DNA from 2 places in the Sphaerochaeta sp. genome. Region 1 is predicted to be linked to the other one. Evidence: riboswitches for the same ligand, from Rfam matches in the RefSeq annotation. Region 1 holds a riboswitch; the other holds the start of a gene.
What was found. A riboswitch is a leader RNA that binds a small molecule or an ion and turns the genes downstream of it on or off. The one in region 1 is predicted to bind cobalamin.

Region 1 (4,052 bases):
TGAGGAAATGGCGAATCTGTACAAGACCGAGCATATCAATCCGATGGGTGGCTGTCTGCCGATGCTTCTGCAGTTCCCCATTCTGATTGCATTCTACGGTCTGCTGAACAAGCATTTCGAATTGCGCGGAGCCATGTTCATTCCTGGTTGGATCCCTGATCTTTCCCGGCCTGATACCGTGTTCATGTTCCCGTTCAACCTGCCGTTCCTCGGCAATGAGCTGCACTTGCTGCCCATTATCTATACGGTCAGCATGATCTATTCGATGAAGATAACCCAGAACGCTTCGACTGCCGGAAGCCAGCAGAGCATGATGAAATTCATGACCTACGGAATGCCGTTGATGTTCTTCTTCGTCCTGTACAGTGCGCCGTCCGGGTTGATCCTCTACTGGTCGGTGATGAATGCCCTGTCCATTTTCCAACAGCTGTACACCAACCGCAAGAACCGGTTGCAGGCGGGAGAAGCGCTCCCCGCACAGGTGAAGCAGTTCCCTGGACCGAAGGGTAAAAAGCGCTGATACCGATACCAATTCAACTGGGGGAACCTCGTTCCCCCAACGGAGTAATCATATGACAAGAGAATTCGAAGGACGTACCGAGCAGGAGGCTATTGCAAAAGCCATAGACGAACTGCACATCGAACGTGAAGATTTCGATGTGGAAATCGTCGAACCGGTCCGCAAGGGACTGTTCAAAAAGAGCAATGTAAAGATCAGAATCCATTTTGATGAGGAAAGCGAGCTTGAGGAGGAATCCTATGAGCAGGACAACTCCGATGGACCTGAGCTGGATGCACCGATCAACAGCGAGCTGGAAGATAAGCTTCTTGCGTTCGTTGCAACCATCCTGGATAAAATGGGGTATGAGGGAAGCGTCTCGGTTTCCTTCCGCAAGGAACGCAAGCTTGGGTTGAACATCGAAAGTGACAATTCCAGCATCATCATCGGCCGTAAAGGCAAGAACTTGGATGCAATCCAATTGCTTGCCAATGTGTATGCCGGACAGATAGATCCGGACCTCAAGGTCATCGTCGACAGCGAAAACTATCGGATGCGTCATGAGGAACAGTTGATCAGGATGGCATTCAAGACAGCTGAGCAGGTTCGCAGAAGCGGACGCAGCCGACTGCTTGAACCCATGAACCCGTATGAACGACGCTTGGTCCATACAGCCTTGAATGATTTCGGTGGTGTGGAAACCAAGAGTGAGGGTGAAGGGCTGTACAAACAGATCCGCATCTCAAACCAAAAACATTGAGTGATGAGAAAAGGGAATCCAAGTTGATTCCCTTTTTTATACAATTTTCTTGACAAACCAAACTCCATATCATACTGTTTGTAGCGTACCGCATGGTACAAAACACTATATATTGTGTGTATAGGAAAAGGGAAGTTGGGTGTAAAACCCACGCGGTCCCGCCGCTGTAATGGGGAGTCAATGGCTCTTGCCACTGAAGAAATTCGGGAAGGCGCCACTGACGATGAACCAGAGCCAGAAGACCTTGCCTGTACAGACACGCCGTCACGGAGCATGACAGAAGGCGTGTGCATACAAACGCACCCCTTATCTGTCCTGTCTCCCAGGGAGGAACCCATGCAACAGCAAGTGGTCAAACGGGACGGGCAGGTGGTTTTCTGCGAGGTTCAGAAAATCATCAATGCAATCACCAAGGCAGCGAATGCAGCCAACGAACAGGTCGATGCAGCGAAGATTGCTTCGATCGTATGTTCCCATCTGGATGAAGCGAAACCGGTCGAAGTCGAGCACATCCAGGATCTGGTGGAACGTACGCTCATGGATTGCGGCGCCAATGCAACAGCGAAAGCGTACATCCTGTATCGAAGGGACAGGGAAAGGATTCGGGAAGGCAAGGCTTTGATCAAGGCGACCAACCAATTGTTTTCCTCGTATCTTGAGGATACGACCTGGAGAACCAAGGAAAACGCCAACACCCGGCGCTCGATCAACGGCATGAACAACTACATCCGGGAAATCTTCACCGAACAGTACTGGCTCAATGAGATTTATCCTGCCTCAATCAGGGAAGCTCACCAGAAGGGAAGTCTGCACATCCACGACTTGGGTTTCTTCGGTCCCTATTGCTGTGGCTGGGATTTACGGCAGTTGCTTGTCCAGGGATTCGGTGGTGTGGAAGGAAAGGTGCAGAGCAAACCTGCCAGACACCTGCGGTCCTGGCTCGGCCAGATAGTCAACGCAACCTTCACCTTCCAAGGGGAATGTGCAGGGGCCCAGGCGTGGTCCTCTTTCGACACCTACTCCGCACCCTTCATCAGGTATGACCATCTCGGGTATGACGAGGTCAAACAGGCTTTACAGGAATTCGTTTTTACTTTGAATGTACCCACCCGTGTTGGATTCCAGTGTCCATTCTCAAATCTTACTTTCGATATCACCGTTCCAAAATCGCTTGCCGAGGTTCCGGTCATTCGCGGAGGATCTGCACAGAAAGAGGTCTACCAGGAGTTCCAAGCGGAAATGGATATGCTCAACCGGGCGTTTTGTGAGGTTATGGAAGCGGGTGATGCCTCAGAAGGTGTATTCACCTTTCCCATCCCCACCTACAATATAACCAAGGATTTCCCGTGGGACAGTAAGGTGGTGGATGCCGTCTTTGCCATGACGGCCAAATACGGAATACCATATTTCTCCAACTACCTGAACAGCGACCTGAGCCCGGAGGACGCCCTTTCCATGTGTTGCCGACTTCGTCTCGATACCTCTGCGCTGAGAAAACGCGGAGGGGGGTTGTTTGGATCCAATCCGTTGACCGGATCGATCGGCGTCGTCACCCTCAATCTTGTTCGTCTGGCCTATGAGGCAAAGGATGAACAGGCTTTTTTTGCCTCGCTTACCGCTCTTGCAGAGACGGCGAAGGAGAGTCTGGAGATAAAGCGGAAGATTCTGGAAGCTGAAACCGAGCGGGGTATGTATCCGTTCAGCCGTTTTTATCTTTCCGACGTGAAACAGAAGCAGGGCCGGTATTGGGCGAATCATTTCAGTACCATCGGATTGGTGGGTATGGAGGAGGCCTGCCTGAACCTATTCGGAATGGAAGGATCACTTACAACCGACAGAGGGCAGAAATTTGGGCTTCACGTGCTGGAGGTACTCCGGGATATCATCACACAGTTCCAACAGGAAACAGGAAATTTCTATAATTTGGAAGCTACTCCTGCAGAGGGGGCAAGCTATCGGCTGGCCAATCTGGATGTCCAGACCCATCCGGATATCATTACCGCCGGAGAGAGGGTGCATTATTACACCAATTCCTCCCAATTGCCGGTAGGCTATACCCATGATATCTTCGAAACCTTGGAAAAGCAGGATGATCTGCAGTGCCAATATACCGGAGGTACGGTTCTTCATCTCTATCTTGATCAGAGGATTGAGGATGCACAGATCGCAAAACACCTGATTCGTACCATCTTCAGCAGATACAAGCTCCCCTATCTTTCCTTGACTCCTACGTTCTCAACGTGCAGGGATCACGGTTATCTTACCGGCGAGGTTCCTGTGTGTCCGATATGCAACAAGGAAACCGAGGTATGGACACGGGTGGTGGGGTACTTGCGGCCGAAACAGGATTTTCATCCTGGAAAACAGGAGGAGCATCGTCAACGTTTGTTTTTCCGGTATGATGCATCATGATTATCGGCGGTGTTGAACCTTCTTCCGTGCTTGACTATCCAGGCTTTCTCAGTTGTGTGTTCTTTTGCCAAGGATGTAATTTTGATTGCTTCTATTGCCATAACCGGGCCCTGATCGGGCCTGGTATGTCGGTGATGAGCCATCAGATGATGCATGATTTCTTGGAAAAACGAAAAGATTTTCTCCAGGCTGTGGTGTTCAGCGGAGGTGAATGTACCCTGCAGCAGGATCTTCTGCTTGCTGTGTCGGGAGCAAAGAATCTGGGGTTTCTGACCAAGATCGACACCAATGGAAGCAATCCCGGGATGCTGACTGATTTGCTCACGTCCGGCATGGTTGATTATGTGGCTTTGGATGTGAAAGCGCCTTGGTATAAGTATC
Region 2 (4,052 bases), on a different contig from region 1:
ATCAGCACAGCATGATTCTGCCGAATACCGTTACAATCAGATACTCAGCCTGCTTTTGGATGCATCGTTGGATGAAGTGATCGTCCAAAGCGACAAGGCTTTTTCCGATTTCCCCTTCCATACGGAATTCCTCCTGCTCAAAGCACGCGCATATGCCACGCAAAAGGCTTACAAGAAAGCGCTTGCCGTCTATCAGCAGGTTTTTGCCTTGGATCCCGGCTCATACACCTTGCAGCAGGCGGTCATGGAGCAGGCTGTCGCATGGAACGAGAACGAAACGGCCAAAAACCTTGCCCTCACACTGCTCTCCCATCCCCAAACCGAACAGAAGGCACTTCAGGTGCTGACCGAATTGGAAGGAAAGCAGAGTTGGTATGCATATGCCCTGAACTATCTTACGAAGGAAGCTGGAACACAAGCCCCAGCAGAGCTCCAACCACAATCCAAATAAAGGGATGCACCTTTTTGAAGGAAAGCACCAAGACCACCATGAGAACAGTGAGGATTGTTTCCTCAACTCGTAATGAGCCTTCCTTGAGAATGATGATCCCCAGCAGCTTCAACGCGGCAAAACTGATAAGACCGACGACCGCAGCCCGCAACCCATAGAATGCATCCTTCACTCGTTGGTTTTTGTCAAACTGGGTCAAGAAACGCGCGATCAGAATAATGATGATGACACTCGGGGTGATTTCCCCCAGGGTTGCGACAACGCCTCCGAGCAGGCCCGACGCCTGATACCCGGCAAATGTCGCCATATTGATGCCGATTGGCCCCGGTGTCGATTCACTGACGGCAATCATATCGGCGATTTGTCGGGCACTCAGCCATTGCGGATGGGTTTCCGCCAAAGCGGAGAGAAACGGAAGGGTCGCCAATCCGCCGCCGATCGAGAACAATCCAATTTTAAAAAACTCCCAGTACAAGGCAAGGTAGATCATCTTTTTCTCCGTTTCCCGGCTTGGACGGACAGGCCGAACAGTATGGACAAGGGAATGATCCATAGGGGAGAGAGCTTGAGCAGCAAGGTTGCCGTGATGGTTGCCAGATACAAGAGGATGGTGGGGATGTCTATGAGACTTTTCTTGGAAAGGGAGATGATCGATTGGACGACCAAGGCACAGACCGCCACTCTGATACCACCGAATGCCCGTTGTACCCATATCGAATCCTGCAGGTGCACCAACAAAGTGGAAAGCAGGGAGATGATCACAAGCGACGGGGTCACTTCCCCGAGGGTCGCCACGATTGCACCGAGGACGCCCCTGGTCCGGTATCCGATCATGGTCGCGGTATTCACCGCAATGATGCCGGGGGTGCATTGGCCGATGGCATAGATATCCAGCACTTCTTCCTCGGTGACCCAACCATGGTTGGTGATGACTTCCCGCTGGAGGATGGGCAGCATGGCATACCCCCCACCGAACGTGAATCCCCCGATTTTCAGAAATGCCGTATAGAGTTGCCAAAGCGTAGCGGTATGGTGGTTCATACCAATGCTTCCATCGCCTGTCGGACCAGTTGGTCGCACCGTTCATTGCCTTCGATGCCAGCATGCCCCTTCACCCAATTCCAATACACGGGGAGCGAAGCATTCAATGCATCCAAGGCCACCCAATATTCCTTGTTCTTCACCGGGTCCTTGGAAGCGGTCCGCCATCCATTGGTTTTCCATTTCTTGATCCAGCTGGTAATGCCGTTCTTCACATACTGGCTGTCGGTATTGATGATGATTTTCTTGGCCTCATACCCTTGACAGGTTTGAAGCGCCTTGATGACTGCGGTTAGTTCCATCCGGTTGTTCGTCGTCGCTTCTTCAGCACCGCTCTCTTCCTTCGCAAACGTACCGTCTACCTGCAAAACATACGCCCAACCACCAGGACCGGGATTCCCCAGACATCCTCCATCGGTGTAAATCTCAATTTCTGTATACATCATAGACCGGATAGTAATATACCCCCGATTTCAGGTCAACCACAGTCAAGCTTGACAGCACCCAAACAACTCCGTACGATAAAGTGTCCAAGCCAAGGGAAAGGGGGAAAAGCCCCTGCGGTCCCGCCACTGTACGGGCTGGGTGGATGCATTATGACACTGCAGGAATGTGGGAAGTCGCAGCTACCGGGTATGCCTGAGCCAGGAGACCTGACTTGGATAATTTCCGACGACCTACGGAGTATAGGCCAGGGTATGTTGCATGCCCGTTGACAAGGGGCTTTATGTTCAATCATCGTCCAGCACACCAGTTCCTCCTGCTTGCAATGTTGCTCAGTCTGCTCTTCTCCCCGTTGAAAGCACAGGCAATACAAGAAAAACCGCACACCGACCATGGCATGCGCATCGTCAGTTTATCTCCGAACGTCACCGAAACGTTGTTTGCTTTGGGTGCTGGTTCGTCAGTCGTAGGACGAAGTGATTACTGCAATTACCCGAATCAGGTGCTCGCCCTACCCTCGGTCGGAACCTTGTACAACCCATCGCTTGAAACCCTGCTTTCCCTGAATCCTACGCTGGTGATCAGCAGCGCATTCGTTGATGACCAGTTTCTTGCTTCCATCCAAAAAGCTGGCATTGCGGTATTGCAGTTGAACACCCAACAGACATTCCAAGGTACATACGACTTGATCAGGGATATCGGTGAAGCAGTGGGTAGGCAGGAACAAGCGGAACTGATGATTCTCTCGATGCAAAACACCGTACACCAAGTGGTGATGAGTGTGCAGAATCTTCCAAAGCCTAGCGTGTATGCCGTCATTGATTTCGGAGGATTCGATTCGACTGCCACCGGTGACACGTTTTTTGGGGATATGATAGAACTCGCTGGTGGATCCAATGTTGCAAAGGATGCAAAGAATTGGACATACAGCAAAGAATTGCTCATGGAGAAGGATCCTGATCTTTTGCTGATCAGCCCGCGCTGGGGTGAAAGCGGTACACAAACCATTGCAGAATTCACCGCTATGAAACCCTATTCAGACTTACAGGGTGAAATACGCCTGATTGATGCCGATTTGATCAGCCGTCAAGGGCCGAGAAGCGCCCAAGCCCTGGCTTCGCTTGCCTCGGTGATTCATCCGGAGCTCGGCAAATGAGATGGACGTTACGTTTTGCCCTGGTTATCGGCAGTATTCTGCTGATGCTTTTCTCCCTTGCGTTGGGGCCATCTCATATCAGCGTGGGGGAAATACTTTCCCTCTTTTCTGGACATGTTTTATCAGGAAACCAAGGATACATCATTTTTCAGCTCCGGCTTCCCCGTATTTTCTCATCATTTCTGAGTGGTGCGGTTCTCGGCCTCAGTGGAGCGGTGTTCCAAGCAGCATTGCATAATCCTATGGCGGACCCCTTCATTCTCGGGGTGAGTTCGGGCGCCTCGTTCGGAGTTGCCGTTGCGCTTTTCCTAGGTCTGGCCCCTGTATTGGGCTTTCCGCTGAGTGCACTTCTCGGCGCCATCCTGACGACCTTGTTCATCTTCGGCCTGGCAATGCGAAGACGAAGCAGCCAAACAACACTACTGCTCACTGGAGTCGCCGTCAATTATCTGCTTTCAGCGGGCATGACGTTGTTGATGTTCCTCCACAAGGAGCAATACCAGCGCATCCTGTTCTGGACGCTCGGCAGTTTCTCTTCCAGTACCTGGAATCAGGTATTCATCCTCGCTTGCACGTCCTTCTTGGTTTTTTCCGTACTCCGTATGCAACACAGCAAGCTGGATATCCTGCTGCTTGATGAAGGCTCGGCACAGAGCACCGGCCTTTCGGTTCGAAAAACACGGCTTGCACTTTTGTTGGTTGCTTCGCTTGCGAGTGCATTATGCACTTCATATTACGGAGTGATCGGGTTCATCGGTCTGATGGCCCCCCATGTCACCCGATTGCTCGTAGGACCGAAACATCAGCGGCTGTTGTTCCCTTCCGCGCTTATGGGAGGATTTCTCTTGCTTGCTAGCGACACGCTTTCGCGTATACTGCTTCCTTCCGGGGAGCTTCCGGTAGGAGTCATTACCAGCATCATCGGAGTACCGCTTTTCATTCATCTGCTGCGAAAAGGGA

Region 2: linked by a shared signal. The riboswitch ahead of AB7C91_RS01105 (ABC transporter substrate-binding protein) and the one ahead of AB7C91_RS00335 (ribonucleoside triphosphate reductase) in region 1 are both predicted to bind cobalamin.

Annotation. Positions count from the first base shown of each region.
Region 1 covers NZ_JBFWIJ010000001.1:84,360-88,411, reverse strand. Annotated here, with positions in the region: gene yidC (membrane protein insertase YidC) at 1-520, shown strand, start outside; gene jag (RNA-binding cell elongation regulator Jag/EloR) at 573-1,259, shown strand; cobalamin riboswitch at 1,353-1,519, shown strand; gene AB7C91_RS00335 (ribonucleoside triphosphate reductase) at 1,596-3,671, shown strand; gene AB7C91_RS00330 (anaerobic ribonucleoside-triphosphate reductase activating protein) at 3,668-4,052, shown strand, end outside.
Region 2 covers NZ_JBFWIJ010000002.1:69,991-74,042, forward strand. Annotated here, with positions in the region: gene AB7C91_RS01085 (hypothetical protein) at 1-451, shown strand, start outside; gene AB7C91_RS01090 (chromate transporter) at 396-941, opposite strand; gene AB7C91_RS01095 (chromate transporter) at 938-1,492, opposite strand; gene rnhA (ribonuclease HI) at 1,489-1,938, opposite strand; cobalamin riboswitch at 2,009-2,167, shown strand; gene AB7C91_RS01105 (ABC transporter substrate-binding protein) at 2,220-3,092, shown strand; gene AB7C91_RS01110 (iron ABC transporter permease) at 3,089-4,052, shown strand, end outside.